DNA from 2 places in the Methylobacterium sp. WL8 genome. Region 2 is predicted to be linked to the other one. Evidence: predicted binding sites of a transcription regulator. Region 2 holds the regulator's gene; the other holds the start of a gene.
The links. Region 2 encodes LexA, which represses DNA repair genes until DNA is damaged. Its sites were predicted from a motif close to TGTTCNNNNTGTGTTCNG; they were not measured.
Positions count from the first base shown of each region.

Region 1 (7,742 bases), on a different contig from region 2:
CTTCAGGGTCTCCATCTTCTCGCGGATCGTCGGCACCGCCTTGAACAGGTCGGCGGCCTCCTCGACGGTCATGTCGAGCACGTCGGCGATGGACTTGGCGCGGTACTTCACCTCCAGCGTCTCGCGGTCGTAGCGCTTGCCCTTGCACACGTCGCAGGTGACGTAGACGTCGGGCAGGAAGTGCATCTCGATCTTGATGACGCCGTCGCCCGAGCACGCCTCGCAGCGGCCGCCGCGCACGTTGAACGAGAACCGCCCCGGCTGGTAGCCGCGGGCCTTGGCCTCGGGCAGGCCGGCGAACCAGTCGCGGATCGGGGTGAAGGCGCCGGTATAGGTCGCCGGGTTCGAGCGCGGGGTGCGCCCGATCGGCGACTGGTCGATGTCGATGACCTTGTCGAGGTGCTCCAGGCCTTCGAGCCGGTCGAACGGCGCCGGGTGCTCCAGCGCGCCGTTCAGGCGCTTGGCCACCGCCTTGTAGAGCGTGTCGATGATCAGCGTGGACTTGCCGCCGCCCGAGACGCCGGTGACGCAGGTGAAGGTGCCGAGCGGAATCTCGATGTCCACGTTCTTCAGGTTGTTGCCGCGGGCGCCGAACACGCCGAGCTTGCCCTTGCGCCCTTTGCGCCGCGCCGTCGGGGTCCGCACGGACTTCTCGCCGGTGAGGTACTTGGCGGTGAGCGATTCGGGATGCGCCAGGACCTCCGCGGGCGTGCCCTGCGCGATGATCCGGCCGCCGTGGATGCCGGCGCCCGGCCCGACGTCGACGACGTAGTCGGCCTGGAGGATCGCGTCCTCGTCGTGCTCGACCACGATCACCGAGTTGCCGAGGTCGCGCAGCCGCTTCAGCGTGCCGAGCAGGCGCTCGTTGTCGCGCTGGTGCAGGCCGATCGAGGGCTCGTCGAGCACGTAGAGCACGCCGGTGAGGCCCGAGCCGATCTGCGAGGCCAGCCGAATGCGCTGGCTCTCGCCGCCCGACAGCGTTCCCGAGCCGCGGGCCAGCGTCAGGTATTCGAGGCCGACGTCGACGAGGAAGGACAGGCGGTCGCGGATCTCCTTCAGGATCCGCACCGCGATCTCGTTCTGCTTGGCGGTGAGCCTGGCCGGCAGCTCCGAGAACCAGCGGTGGGCCTCGCTCACCGAGAGCGCGGTGACCGCGCCGACATCCTCCATCGCGACCTTGACGGCCAGCGCCTCGACCTTCAGCCGCTTGCCGCCGCAGGCGGCGCAGGGGGTCTCGCTCATGAAGCGCGAGATCTCGTCGCGGGCGGCGTCGCTCTCGGTCTCCTTGTAGCGGCGCTCCAGGTTCGGGATCACGCCCTCGAACGGCTTGTTGACGGCGTACTTGCGCATGCCGTCGTCGTAGTCGAAGCGGATCGTCTGCTTGCCCGAGCCGTAGAGGATGATCGCGCGGGCCGCCTCGGGAAGCCGCGACCAGGCCGTGTCGGTCTTGAAGCCGTAATGCCGGGCCAGCGCGTCGAGCGTCTGCCCGTAATAGGGCGAGGTGGACTTGGCCCAGGGGCCGATGGCGCCGCGCTTGAGGGTGAGCGCCTCGTCGGAGATCACCAGCTCGGCGTCGATCCGCATCTCGTGGCCGATGCCGCCGCAGGTCGGGCAGGCGCCGAACGGGTTGTTGAAGGAGAACAGCCTCGGCTCGATCTCGGCGATGGTGAAGCCCGAGACCGGGCAGGCGAAGCGCGACGAAAGCGTGATCTTCTCTCTGCTCTCGCCCTCGGGCACGTCGGCGAACTCGATGTCGGCGATGCCGTCGGCGAGCTCGAGCGCGGTCTCGAAGGAATCGGCGAGCCGGGCGGCGATGTCGGCCCGCACCACGATCCGGTCGACCACCACGTCGATGTCGTGCTTGAGCTTCTTGTCGAGCTTCGGCACGTCGTCGATCGGGTAGTACTCCCCGTCGATCCGCAGGCGCTGGAAGCCCTTCTTCTGGAACTCGGCGATCTCCTTGCGGTACTCGCCCTTGCGGCCGCGGACGACGGGCGCGAGCAGGTAGAGCCGGCTCTTCTCGGGCAGCGCCAGGACGCGGTCGACCATCTGCTGGACCGTCTGGCTCTCGATCGGCAGGCCGGTGGCGGGCGAGTACGGAATGCCGACGCGCGCCCAGAGCAGGCGCATGTAGTCGTAGATCTCGGTGACGGTCCCCACGGTGGAGCGCGGGTTCTTCGAGGTGGTCTTCTGCTCGATCGAGATCGCCGGCGAGAGCCCGTCGATCTGGTCGACGTCGGGCTTGGACATCATCTCCAGGAACTGGCGCGCATAGGCCGAGAGCGACTCGACGTAGCGGCGCTGCCCCTCGGCGTAGATCGTGTCGAAGGCGAGCGACGACTTGCCCGAGCCCGAGAGCCCGGTGAACACCACGAGCTTGTCGCGCGGGATCGTCAGGTCGACGTTCTTGAGGTTGTGCTCGCGCGCGCCGCGCACCGAGATCACCCGCCGGTCGCGCTCGGCCGGCGTCTCGCGGTCGAACAGGCGCTCGAGCTTCGCGTCGATGCCGGCCTCGGCCTCGACGGCCGGGTTCGCCTTCGCGGGCTTCCCGGCCGCCGGCGCCTTGGTTGCGGGGGGCTTCGCTGCGGAAGTCGTCGCTGCGGAAGTCTTCGCTGCGGAAGTCTTGCCGGCAGGCGTCTTCCCGGCGGAGTTCTTCCCGGCGGGCGTCTTGGCGGCGACGGCTTTGGCCATGGCGGGGGCGGTCTTTCGAGGCGTCGACGCGGGCGGGATCCGGCGATCGCGAATGCGACCGCCGCGCCGGGTCATGTCGTCCGTCCGAAGCCTTCGGCAAGGTGCGGCGGGCGGGACGCAGGCCCGGCATGCTTGCGCGTCTGCTAGAACGAAACGCGTACGCGGGCAACTCGCCAGCCGTTCCGGGCCGCCGCCGCGCACGCCACGCCCGCCTGGGCCCGGCGCCGAGGCGTGGCCGCTTCCCGGCTTACTGCATCGCCTTCGTCATCGCCTCGGAGGAGGAGGCCTTCGGGTTGGCCTTGCAGTAGGCGCGCATCTTGGCGTCGAGCGCGGAGGCCTGGGGGTCGGCGGCGATCATCGCCTTGTCGGCGGGGCTGAGCGAGGCCTGCGCCTGCGCGTCGGCCTTGAGATAGTCGGCGCAGCTCATGTCGCCGGTCTGGGCTTGGGCGGCGGCGAGGCCGGCGATCAGCAGGCTCGCTGCGAGGAGGGTACGGGTCATGATCGCCTCGGAGTTGGACGGACCCGGAACCGTCGCGCGGTCGCGAGCGACTCCTCCGTAGGACGACACCGCACCCGGCGTCCGTCGCCGACCTTGCCCAGGCGTCCGGAAAGCATGACGGCCCGTCCCAAACCGGCCTGCCGGACTGAGGAAGCCTGCGGTTGTATCGATTGGTGTGCTGAAATATCGAGCTGATCTTAGATTGCAACCGCCTGTTTACCACCTGCGGCTTTATCATTTGTCAAAGCCTTGTGCGAATGAAGGATTGGCAAGCGGATGACGACCGGTGTTCTGATGTCCTTGCGCGGCCGCATCGTGGCGGTCGCGCTGGCACCTTGCCTCGCCTTCGCCGCGGTGGCCGGGGTCGCGATCGCGGACCGGATGGCGCAGCGCGCCGAAGTGGTCCAGGTCGAGGACCTGGTCGGCCTCGCCTCGCGGATCAGCGCCTTCGTCCACGAGGGCCAGCGCGAGCGCGGCGGCTCCAGCCTGTTCCTCGCCTCGAAGGGCACGCAGTTCAAGGCCGAGCTCGTCGCCCAGCGCGCGCGCACCGACGCCGCCCGCCAGGGCCTGGCCGCCGCCGTCACCGCCGGCGCGGCGGCCTACGGCCCCGCCTTCACCGCCCGGGCCGCCGCCTTCGCGCAGGCGCTCGAAGGCCTCGACGCGCAGCGCGGCGGCGTCGACGCCCTGCGGCCGACGGCGCCCCAGGCGGCCGCGGCCTACACCGTCGTGATCGGGGAAGGCCTCGGGCTGGTCCGCGCGATGTCGGGCGTGATCGGCCATGTCGGGATCGCCAACCACGCCGCGTCCTACGCCGCCTTCCTGACGATGAAGGAGTATGCCGGCCAGGAGCGCGCCGCGGCCTCCGCCGCCTTCGCCTCCGGCAGCCTCGACCTCGCCGGGACCCGCCGCCTCGCGACGCTCCTGGCCGACCAGGCCACCTACGAGACCCTGTTCCGCTCGCGGGCGGAGCCAGCCCAAGGCGCCCTGCTCGACGCCAGCGAGGCCTCCGCCCCGGCGCAGGAGGTGGCGCGCCTGCGCAAGGCCGCCCTCGACACCATGCCCGGCGAGCCGCTGGCCTTCCGCGACGCCCCGCTCTGGTTCCGCCTCGCGACCCAGCGCATCGACGGCCTCAAGGCGGTCGAGGACCGCCTCACCGCCGACCTCACCGCGGAGGCCGGCGGCGTCCGCGCGCTCGCCGAGCGGGCGCTGGCGATCTGGTCGGGGGCGGCGCTCGCGATCTTCCTGCTGTCGGGCGCCCTCGCCTTCGCCCTCGGCACCGCGGTGGCCCGGCCGCTGACCCGGATGTCGCGGGCGCTCACCGCCATCGGCCGCGGCGACGACGCCGTGGAGATCCCGCAGGGCGGCCCGAACGAGGTCCGCGCCATCGCGGCCGCCGCCGTCGAATTCCGCGAGAACGTCGCCGAGCGCCGCCGCAGCCGCGCGGTCCAGGAGCGGATGTCGGCCGACGCCGAGGCGGCCCGCCGCGCCGCCGCACTGGAGCTTGCCGACGGCTTCGAGGACCGGGTCGGCGGCATCGTCGAGGCGGTCTCGGCGGCCGCGACCCAGCTCGAGGCGGCGGCGCAGGGCATGTCCCGGGCGGCCGAGGACGCCTCGTCGCTGAGCCGGCAGGTCGCCCACGCCTCGCACGAGGCGGCGCTGTCGGCCGACACCGTGGCGGCGGCGACCGAGGAGCTCTCGGCGTCGGTCGCCGAGATCGGCACCCAGGTCACCGCGTCGGCCGACCTCGCGGCGGCGGCCGAGCGCGACGCCGAGGGCATGGCCGGCGAGGTCCGGCGCCTCGCCGCCGCGGCCGGCAGCATCGCGCAGATCGTCGGGCTGATCTCGCAGATCGCCGACCAGACCAACCTGCTCGCCCTCAACGCCACCATCGAGGCGGCCCGCGCGGGCGAGGCCGGACGCGGCTTCGCGGTGGTGGCCCAGGAGGTGAAGTCGCTGGCCGGCCAGACCGCCCGGGCGACCGAGGAGATCACGACCAAGGTCGTCGAGATCAGCGCCTCCACCGACGCCTCGGTCCAGGCGATCACCGGGATCACCGACGTGATCCGCCGGCTGGCGCGGATCGGCGGCGACATCGCCGCCGCCGTCGAGGAGCAGGGCGCGGCGACCGGCGAGATCGCCCGCACCACCGCCCAGACCTCGGCCGGCACCCGCGCGGTCTCGGAGCATATCGGCGGCGTCAGCGAGGCGGCCGGCACCGCCAGCTCCGGCTCCGCCCAGGTGCTCGCGGCGGCGAGCGCCCTGTCGAGCCAGGCGGGCGACCTGCGCGGCGCCGTCGATCACTTCCTGGCCGGCGTGCGGGCGGCCTGAGGCCCGCCCGGCCCTGCTCGGAGCCGCCAAAGGAAAAGCCCGCCCCCTCGTCGAAGGGGGCGGGCTTTCTTCGTTTCGGGAGCCCGCGTCGGCGGCTACGGAACGTGGATCACCATCGCGGTGAAGGGATGCACGTAGGCCTGGAGCATCACCAGGCCGCCGACGAGGCAGGCCAGCGCGATCGAGTGCCAGAACACGAAGCGCAGGATCTTGCCCTCCTGGCCGAAATAGCCGGTGGCGGTGGAGGCGACGACGATCGACTGGGCGTCGATCATCTTGCCCATCACGCCGCCCGACGAGTTCGCCGAGGCCATGAGCACGCCCGAGAGCCCCAGCTGCTCCGAGGTGATCTTCTGGAGCCCGCCGAAGAGGACGTTCGACGCCGTGTCCGAGCCGGTCAGCGCGACGCCGAGCCAGCCGAGCAGGGTGCCGAAGAACGGGTAGAGGATGCCGGTTCCGGCGAAGGCTAGGCCGAGCGTCGCGTCGACGCCGGCGTAGCGGGTGAGCACGCCGAGCGCGAGCATCGCCGCGATGGTGACGAGCGAGTAGCGCAGCACCCAGATCGTCTCGACGTAGGCGGTGACGAGGCGCAGGGGCGAGAACCGCATGATCGCGCCGGAGATCAACGCCGCGATCAGCACGCCGGTGCCGGTGTAGGACATGTAGGTGAACAGGAAGACGGCGCCCTCCGGGTGGGCCTTGGCCACCACCGGCGGCACCTTCATGATCACGTTGTGCAGGCCCGGCACCTCGTACTTCCAGGTGAAGATCGGGTTCATGATGGCCTTGAACCAGCCGGTGCCCCAGATCGCCACGACCACCGACAGGATGACCCACGGCAGCCAGGCGAGCGCGATCTCCGACGACGAGGCGGTGCGGCCGGTGGAGACCGGCGCGCGCGGCAGGTCGGACGGGACGCCGGCGCCCAGCGCCACGGGCCGGGGCTCGCCGTAGCCGATCGACGGGTCGTTGCCGCGGAGCGCCGGCGAGGTCCAGATCGCGGCCGGCTTCCAGACCTTCAGGAACAGCACCAGCGCGCCCATCGCCGCGATCGAGGCGCCGATGTCGACGATCCACGGGTTGACGTAGTTCGAGATGCCGAACTGGGCCGCCGCGAAGGCGCCGCCGCAGATCAGGATCGCCGGCCAGACCTGGATCATGCCGCGGAAGCCCGCGAACACCCAGATCAGCCAGAACGGCACGATCAGCGAGAACACCGGCAGCTGGCGGCCGATCATCGCGCCGAGCACGTAGGGGTCGTAGCCCGTCACCGAGGCCAGGCCCTGGATCGGGGCGCCGAGCGCGCCGAAGGCCACCGGCGCGGTGTTGGCGATGAGCGAGAGGCCGGATGCGGCCAGCGGCGAGAAGCCGAGCCCGATCAGGATCGCGCCGGTGACCGCCACCGGCGTGCCGAACCCGCCCGCGCCCTCGAAGAAGGCGCCGAAGGCGAAGGCGACGAGCAGCAGCTGCAGCCGCCGGTCGCTGGTGATGCCGGCCACCGATTGCTGGAGGGTCGCGAACCACCCCTTCTCCACCGTCAGCCGGTAGAGGAAGATGACGTTGAGGATGATCCAGCCGATCGGGAAGAAGCCGGTCACCATCCCGAGCAGGGAGGCGCGGGTCGCGAGGCCCACCGGCATGCCGAAGGCGACGACGGCGATGGCGAAGGCCAGGATCAGGGCGAGGACGGCGGCGACGTGGGCCTTGACCCGGCCGCTGGCGATCATGGCGAGCAGCGCGATCACCGGCACGGAGGCGGCGAGCGTCGACAGCCACGGGTTGCCGAACGGATCGTAGACCTGATTCCAGGTTTGGACGGGTTCCACGGGCGTAGTCCTCCGATGGCCCGGGTTGATCCGCGGGCCGTTGGAGGCGGTGCTAGCAGAGCGGCGAATCCGGCTCAACGCCGAGAGATAATGTATTCAGAAGGTGTTGCGCGCCGGTTGCTCGTTCAGCGGGACCCTGTCGCCCGGGCGGCGGGACCCGGCCGCGCGCGGATGCGCGGCCGGTCCGTCCTCAGACCAGCATCCCCATCGGGCTCTCGATCAGGCCCTTGAAGGCGGCGACCAGCTCGGCCCCGAGCGCCCCGTCGAGCACGCGGTGGTCGCAGGAGAGCGTCGCGGTCATCACCTGGGCGACGGCGGGGGCGCCGTCCTTGACCACGATCCGCTTCTCGCCGGCGCCGACCGCCAGGATCGAGGATTGCGGCGGGTTGATCACCGCG
Region 1 is NZ_VRVF01000003.1:113,554-121,295, forward strand. Features, by position in the region: gene uvrA (excinuclease ABC subunit UvrA) at 1-2,691, opposite strand, end outside; gene FV234_RS02110 (hypothetical protein) at 2,939-3,190, opposite strand; gene FV234_RS02115 (nitrate- and nitrite sensing domain-containing protein) at 3,467-5,518, shown strand; gene FV234_RS02120 (L-lactate permease) at 5,614-7,344, opposite strand; gene FV234_RS02125 (pyruvate dehydrogenase complex dihydrolipoamide acetyltransferase) at 7,535-7,742, opposite strand, start outside.
Region 1: the regulator LexA is predicted to act here: its motif matches at 2,836-2,853, upstream of uvrA (excinuclease ABC subunit UvrA).

Region 2 (7,742 bases):
GGCAGGGCCGTTCGGCTGCGGGCCGTTCAGGAGCAGGCGCTGGGCGCGCTCGTTGCGCTCGGCCTCGGCCGGATCCTGGCCGGCCGCGTCCCGTGCCCGCACGGCGCTGGAGAAGCGCGCGAGCCGCACCTCGAACTGCTGCAGGGCGGCGACGACCTTGCCGATCCGCTGGCCGGTGATGTCCTGGAAGGCGCAGGCCTCGAAGATCGTGCCGATGCCGCTTTCGACTGCGTCGCGGTAGCCGGGTCCGTCCGGCAACGCCAGCATCGACTCGGCCGCCTCCATGATGGAGTTGGTGGCGCCGGCAGTCGCGGCCAGGACGTTGCCGAGCTCCTCGTGCGCCATCGGGATGCGGTCGTGCGTCAGCTCGTTGGCGCGCAAGGCCGCGATCTCGTCGCGCACGTGGGCGATGTAGTCCGCGATCTCCATCAACTCGGTGACCATCGTCGCCGGGTTGATCGTCGCGCCGAGCGGTCTTTGCACACCCATCGTCAGCACTCCTCCGCGTGTCGGCCCCGAGTGGCCGCTCAGGCGCCGCAGACCGCTTCGATCTTGCTCTTCAAGGTGGCGGCGTTGAACGGCTTGACGATGTAGTTGTTCACGCCGGCCTTCTTGGCGGCGATGACGTTCTCTGTCTTCGATTCCGCGGTGACCATGATGAACGGCGTGGTGCGCAGGCCCTCGTCGGCGCGGACGTGGCGAAGCAGCTCGTAGCCGGTCATCGGCTCCATGTTCCAGTCGGAGATGACCAGGCCGTACTTGCGGCCCTTGAGGCGCGCCAGGGCGGCCGTGCCATCGGAGGCGTCGTCGACCTCCTCGAAGCCGAGCTGCTTCAGGAGGTTGCGGATGATGCGGACCATCGTCTGGTAGTCGTCGACGACCAGGATCGGCATGCTGAGGTCGAGGGCCATGGTGAAACTGCTCCGGTGTCTCCGAATCGCCGGCTCGGGTCGGCGTCGGTCACGCATTGTCGAAAGGCGCCGCCGCCGGCCGCACCTCATGGGTCCAAACCTAAGCCGGTTTGCCTTGCGAAGCGGTTAATCACGCGCCGGTCCAGCGCCGCCCGGGGCGGCGACGCCCGAATACTGATGTGCGGGACACGAATGCCGTCCGAGCCCAAACGGCACCGCGTCGCCCCGCCCGTTCCCTCGCGATGAGCCGGCGCGGCCTTTACCGATGCGTCCCAACGCAGGATGACGGCCCCGCAGGCGGGCACGGCGCCCGACGGGAACGCCCGCGGGGGAGGCTCGGCCGCCGCGCGAAACAGGATCGGCACGCGATGCTCAAGGTCGTCATCAGCGAGTTCATGGACGAGGCCGCGATCCGGGCGGAGCTCGCCGGGTTCGAGACGCTCTACGATCCGACCCTCGTCGACCGGCCCGACGCCCTGCGCGCGGCGCTCCAAGAGGCGGCGGGGCTGATCGTCCGCAACCGCACGCAGGTGCGCGGCGACCTGCTGGCAGCGGCTCCCGACCTCAAGGTGGTGGGCCGCCTCGGCGTCGGCCTCGACAACATCGACCTGCCGGCCTGCGCCGCCCGCGGGATCGCGGTCCATCCCGCGACCGGCGCCAACGACGGCGCGGTGGCCGAGTACGTGATCGGCACGGCCCTGCTGCTGCTGCGCGGCGCCTACGGTGCCAGCGCGCAGGTGGCGGCGGGGGCGTGGCCGCGCAACGCGTCGATGGGGCGCGAGATCGCCGGCAAGCGCCTCGGCCTCGTCGGCTTCGGTGCCATCGCCCGCGAGACCGCCCGGCGCGCCGCGGCGCTCGACATGGCGGTCTCGGCCTTCGACCCGTACCTGACGCCCGAGGACACCGCGTGGCGCCCGGCCCACGGCTCGGTGACGCGTGCCGAGCTCGACGCGCTGATCGCATCGAGCGACGTGCTCTCCCTGCACGTGCCGCTCACCGAGGCGACGCGGGGGATGATCGGCTCCGACGCGATCACCCGGATGCCGCCGGGCGCGATCCTGATCAACGCCGCCCGCGGGGGCGTGGTGGACGAGCGCGCAGTCGTCGACGCGCTCCGGTCGGGCCATCTCGGCGGGGCGGCGCTGGACGTGTTCGCGGAGGAGCCGCTGGATGCTATGGGCGGGGCACTGTTCGCCGACGTGCCGAACCTGATCCTGACGCCGCACATCGCGGGCGTGACGCAGGAATCGAACGTGCGCGTCTCCGCCGTCACGGCCCGCGCCGTGCGGCGAAGCCTGGAGGGCTGAACCTCGCCTTGCCGCGCTGGCACCGTCGCGTAACGAATTCGTCTGTCCGCGCAGCGCGTCGCGACAAGAACCCTTGCGGAACACTTGACGAACGTTTAACGTGTTCGTGTTTTGTTTCTGCGGCTTCACCTTCGTGCGGCCGCACTTTCTCGCGAGCTCGCCAATGCTGACCCGTAAACAGCTGGATCTCCTGCGATTCATTGATGAGCGGATGCGCGAGGACGGCGTCCCGCCCTCGTTCGACGAGATGAAGGACGCCCTCGACCTCAAGTCGAAATCGGGCATCCATCGGCTGATCACCGCCCTCGAGGAGCGCGGCTTCCTGCGCCGGCTTCCCAACCGCGCCCGGGCGATCGAGGTCCTGCGGATGCCCGACGGCGCCGGCCGCATGGCGGCGCCCGCTCCGGTGGCGGCGCCCGCGCCACGCCGCTTCACCCCGAGCGTGGTGGAGGGCGGGCGCGCCAAGGCGGTGCCGCCTCGGCCGACGACGCAGATGGTCGATGACAGCGGTCGCTCCGTGTCGATCCCGGTGATGGGCCGGATCGCCGCCGGAACTCCGATCTCTGCGATCCAGAACCAGAGCCACGCGATCACCATGTCGCCGGACTTCCTCGCCGGCGGCGAGCACTACGCACTGGAGGTCCGCGGCGATTCGATGGTCGAGGCCGGCATCCTCGACGGCGACCTCGTGGTGATCCGCAAGCAGGACACCGCCAACACCGGCGACATCATCGTCGCGCTGATCGACGATGAGGAGGCGACGCTGAAGCGCCTGCGCCGGCGCGGCTCGTCGATCGCACTGGAAGCGGCCAACCCCGCCTACGAAACCCGCGTGCTCGGGCCGGATCGCGTCCAGATCCAGGGGCGGTTGGTCAGCCTCGTCCGCCGTTACTGAAGCGTCTCCGCCGGCATCTCGGCGTCGGTGCCGTCCGCGACCGGGTCGTCGGGCGCCGGTTCGGTCCGCGGATTCGGCGGCGCCATGCCCTGGAAAGGTACGTACTTCGGCTTGATCTCGCCGGGTAAAGGCGATTGTGGCACCGGCTGGTCGGCTGGCTTGGCCGGCACGCGGGCTTGGGCCGGTCGCCACGGCAGCGTCCGCCCCGGCTCGCGGGTCCGACTCACCGTGAAGCCGTCCGGCTGCAGGCGGATCGCAACCGCGCCGTGGGCGGCGAGGTAGGCGCGATCGATGACGAGGGCTGCGGCGCAGCTGGGCGGCGCGGAGAGCGGCGTGATCAACACCGCGGCGTTGGCGCAATCCTGGGCGAAGCCGCGGCGGTCCTTCAGAAGGGCCACCGCGCGGCCGTCGGCGAGCCGCAGGACGCACCCAATCCGGTCGCAGGTGGGACCACCGGTCGCCTGCGCGCCGGTCCGGCCGTCGCCGTCGGCCTTCAGCCATTGCTCCAGCACGAAGTTCGACGGCTTGCCGAGGGCGACGAGGCTGCCGTCGATCCGGCGCACCGCGGCACCGCTGCCCTGGCGATCGACGTAGATGTCGAAGCGGGCCGGCGCCGTCGCGAGGCCTAGCCCGAGCAAGGCGGGCGGCAAGGCAAGCCAGCGCAGGCGCGAGACCGGCAGCGTCGCGAGCAGAAGCGCCGCGGCGAGGCACCCGAGCGCGCCGGTGCCGAAAGCCGGCACCACCACGTTGGCGCGACCGAGCCCCTCGATCCAGCCGGAGATCGTCAGCATCCCCCGCACTGCCAGGCCCATCAGCCACCAGACCGGCTGATCGAGGGCGAACGGGTAGGCGACGATGCCGAGCACCGCCGCCGGCATCACCGCGAGCGAGACCAGCGGCAGCGTGAGCGCGTTACCGATCAGCCCGAAAGGCTGCACCGTCTGGAAGTGGTAGGTCGCGAAGGGTGCGGTGGCGACCTGGGCCACCAGCGTCGTGCCGAGCGTGCCGACGACCGTCGTCAGCCCCAGGGCGATCAGCCGGCCGATCCGCCCGGCGCCATCGCGGCGGAACAGGCGCCCGTCGATCAGCCGGGCGCAGGCGATGAGGCCGGCCACCGCCCCAAACGACATCTGGAAGCTCGGGCCGAGCAGCCCCTCCGGCTCGTGCGCCAGCGCGATGAGCGCGGCGAGGGCGAGGTTGCGCATGCTCAACGCCGGGCGGTCGACCAGGATCGCGCCGAGCATGATCAGGGTCATGACGAGGGAGCGCTCGGCGGCGATGTCCCAGCCGGAGAAGACGCAGTAGGCGGTGACGCCGACCATCGCCAGCGCCGCGGCGATCTTCTTGATCGGCCAGGCCAGCGCGAGGAACGGCACCAGCGCGAGCCCGGCCCGCACGAGCCAGAACACGACGCCGGCGGCCAGCACCATGTGGAGTCCAGAGATAGAAACGACGTGATAAATTCCGGCCGCCCGCAAGGTGTCGTTGGTCGCCGGCGCGATCAGCCCGCGCTTGCCGGTCACGAGGGCGGCCGCCACCGCGCCGGCCTGGCCGCCGTTGGCGTCGGTGATCCGGCGGGTGAGCGCGTTTCGGGCGTCGTCCACCGCAGCCGCAAGGCGGAGCGACCACGGCACCGGCTCCGGCGGCGGCTTCACCGCGATCTTTCCCAACAAGGACCCGACCGCGCCGATGCCGCGGAAGTAGGCGTCGCGGGCGAAGTCGTAGCCGCCCGGCCGCGCCGCCTCCGGGGGCGGCAGCAGGCGGGCGGTGGCGGCGATGAAGTCGCCCGGGCGCAAGGGCGGCGCCTTCTTGAACGAGACGCGCACGCGGACCGGGCGCTCGGCCGCCGCCATCGTGCCGAGGCTCGCGACCCGGACCACGACGCGGGCGCCCTCCTCCCGCTCCTCCAGCGACTCGATCAGCCCTTCGAGCGGCGCGATCATCGTGCGGTTCAGCACGGGCGCGGCCACTCGCGACACCCGCAGGGCGCTCGCCGAGAACCCGAGGAGCGCTGCGGCAAGCCCGAGCGCAATCGCCAAAGCCACCGGCCGACCACCGAGGAACGGCAGGGTCGCGGCGCAGGCCGCCGTCGCAGCGAGGGGGGCCCAGAGCGCGGGCATCCCGTCGGTGGCGGTGAAGAACACAAGGATGCCGGCGCCGAAGGCGACCGCGAGCCAGGGGAACAGCCGGCGCTGCTCGGCCTCGATCACAAGGCCGCTGATGACCCAGCCGCGCAAAGCCGGCCCGAGCACGGCGGGCGCGAGGAAGCGCCCGAGAGCCGGTCCAGCGACGGCCCGTCCCGTCGATCGTACGATGTCCCGCGCCATGATCGGCACACCGGCCGGCGCGAGGCCGCTGCGCCGTCGCGGATTGTTAACGCATCCGCGCGGGCGTGCTAGAGCCGTCCGAACCGGGTTCCGGTGCAGGTCCCCAGCTTTGCGTGCGTCGTCGCGGACGCCGAACCGCCTTTCCCTTCGCCGCGGAGCGATCTAGACGCGCGCAACCGGATCGGTCGATCCGCGCCACGACCAGAGTGCTCCTCGCCCCTTCACCAGAAGATCCATCGTCCGATGTCGTCAGCCGTCGTCACGCGCTTCGCGCCCTCGCCCACGGGCTACCTCCATATCGGCGGTGCCCGCACTGCGCTGTTCAACTGGCTCTACGCCCGCCGGATGGGCGGCCGGATGCTGCTGCGGATCGAGGACACCGACCGCGAGCGATCGACGCAAGGGGCGATCGACGCCATCCTCGACGGGATGCGCTGGCTCGGGCTCGACTGGGACGGCGACGTGGTGTTCCAGTACGCCCGCGCCGAGCGCCACCGCGAGGTCGCCGAGAATCTGCTGGCCTCGGGCAACGCCTATCGCTGCTACGCGACGCAGGACGAGCTGACGCAGATGCGTGAGCAGGCGCGGGCCGCCGGCAAGCCGCTGCGCTACGACGGGCGCTGGCGCGACCGCGACCCGTCCGACGCGCCGGCGGGGGTGAAGCCGGTGATCCGGCTGCGCGCCCCGAGCGAGGGCGAGACGGTGGTGGACGACGCGGTGCAGGGCCGCGTCACCTGGGCCAACCGCGACCTCGACGACCTCGTACTGCTGCGCTCGGACGGCAACCCGACCTATATGCTCGCCGTCGTCGTCGACGACCACGACATGGGCGTGACCCAGGTGATCCGCGGCGACGACCACCTCACCAACGCGGCCCGCCAGAGCCAGATCTTTGCAGCGCTGGGCTGGGAGGTGCCGCGGATGGCGCACATCCCGCTGATCCACGGGGCCGACGGGGCCAAGCTGTCCAAGCGCCACGGCGCGCTCGGCGTCGACGCCTACCGCGACCTCGGCTACCTGCCGGCGGCGCTCCGCAACTACCTCGTCCGCCTCGGCTGGAGCCACGGCGACCAGGAGGTGTTCTCCACCGAGGAGATGGTGGCGGCCTTCGACCTCAAGGCGATCGGCCGCTCGCCGGCGCGGTTCGACTTCGCCAAGCTCGAGAACCTCAACGGCCTCTACATCCGCGGCGCAGCGGATGGGGACCTGGTCGACGCGATCGAGCGCATCCTGCCGAACGTCGGCCCGGAGCGCGGCCTCGTCGCCCCCCTCGCGCCGGACCTGCGCGAAAAGCTCGTCGCGGCGATGCCGGGGCTGAAGGAGCGGGCCAAGACCCTGATCGAGCTGCTCGACAGCGCCTACTACCTGACCGCCGCGCGTCCGCTGGTACCGGACGAGAAGGCCGCCGCCCTCCTCACCGACGAGGCCCGCGCACGCCTCGCCGCGATCCTGCCGGCGCTCGAGGCCCTGCCCGAGTGGAGCGCCGCCGCGACGGAAGCCGCGGTGCGGCTCTTCGCCGAGACCGAGGGGCTGAAGCTCGGGCAGGTGGCGCAGCCGCTGCGGGCGGCGCTCACCGGCCGCACCACCTCGCCGCCGCTGTTCGACGTGATGGCGGTCCTCGGCCGCGAGGAAAGCCTCGCCCGGCTCGCCGACCGGATCACGAAAAGCTGAGCGGTTTGCCGCATCGCACGCGCGGCCCGGTTTTCGCTTGGCGTCGGGGCGTGGTTGTCATCCGCGCCGTTGCTGGCGCCCGGCCGATCCGCTAACCGGTGGGCCTGTGAGCACCTGCAGCAAAATGCAGGTGACTTCGGGTCCAGGGCGGCGCGGAGCCGAGCCTTGGGCCGGCACCGATTCGTTGCCAGGAAAGGGTCCACGTTCCATGAGCGCAGCCAGCACCATCACCGTGGACGGCAAAGAGGTCTCTCTGCCGGTCAAGAGCGGTACGATCGGCCCCGACGTCGTCGACATCGGCAAGCTCTACGCGCAGACCGGCGCCTTCACCTTCGATCCCGGCTTCACCTCGACCGCCTCGTGCGAATCGAAGATCACCTACATCGACGGCGACGAGGGCGTGCTGCTCTATCGCGGCTACCCGATCGAGCAGCTCGCCGAGCAGGGGGACTTCCTCGAGACCTGTTACCTGATGCTGTTCGGCGAGCTGCCGACGCCGGGTCAGAAGGCCGACTTCGACTACCGCGTCACGCGCCACACCATGGTGCACGACCAGATGAACCGGTTCTTCACCGGCTTCCGCCGCGACGCGCACCCGATGGCGGTGATGGTCGCCTCCGTCGGCGCGCTC
Region 2 is NZ_VRVF01000002.1:61,365-69,106, reverse strand. Features, by position in the region: gene FV234_RS01165 (protein phosphatase CheZ) at 1-489, opposite strand, end outside; gene FV234_RS01160 (response regulator) at 528-911, opposite strand; gene FV234_RS01155 (hydroxyacid dehydrogenase) at 1,280-2,218, shown strand; gene lexA (transcriptional repressor LexA) at 2,382-3,113, shown strand; gene FV234_RS01145 (ComEC/Rec2 family competence protein) at 3,107-5,440, opposite strand; gene gltX (glutamate--tRNA ligase) at 5,684-7,111, shown strand; gene gltA (citrate synthase) at 7,320-7,742, shown strand, end outside.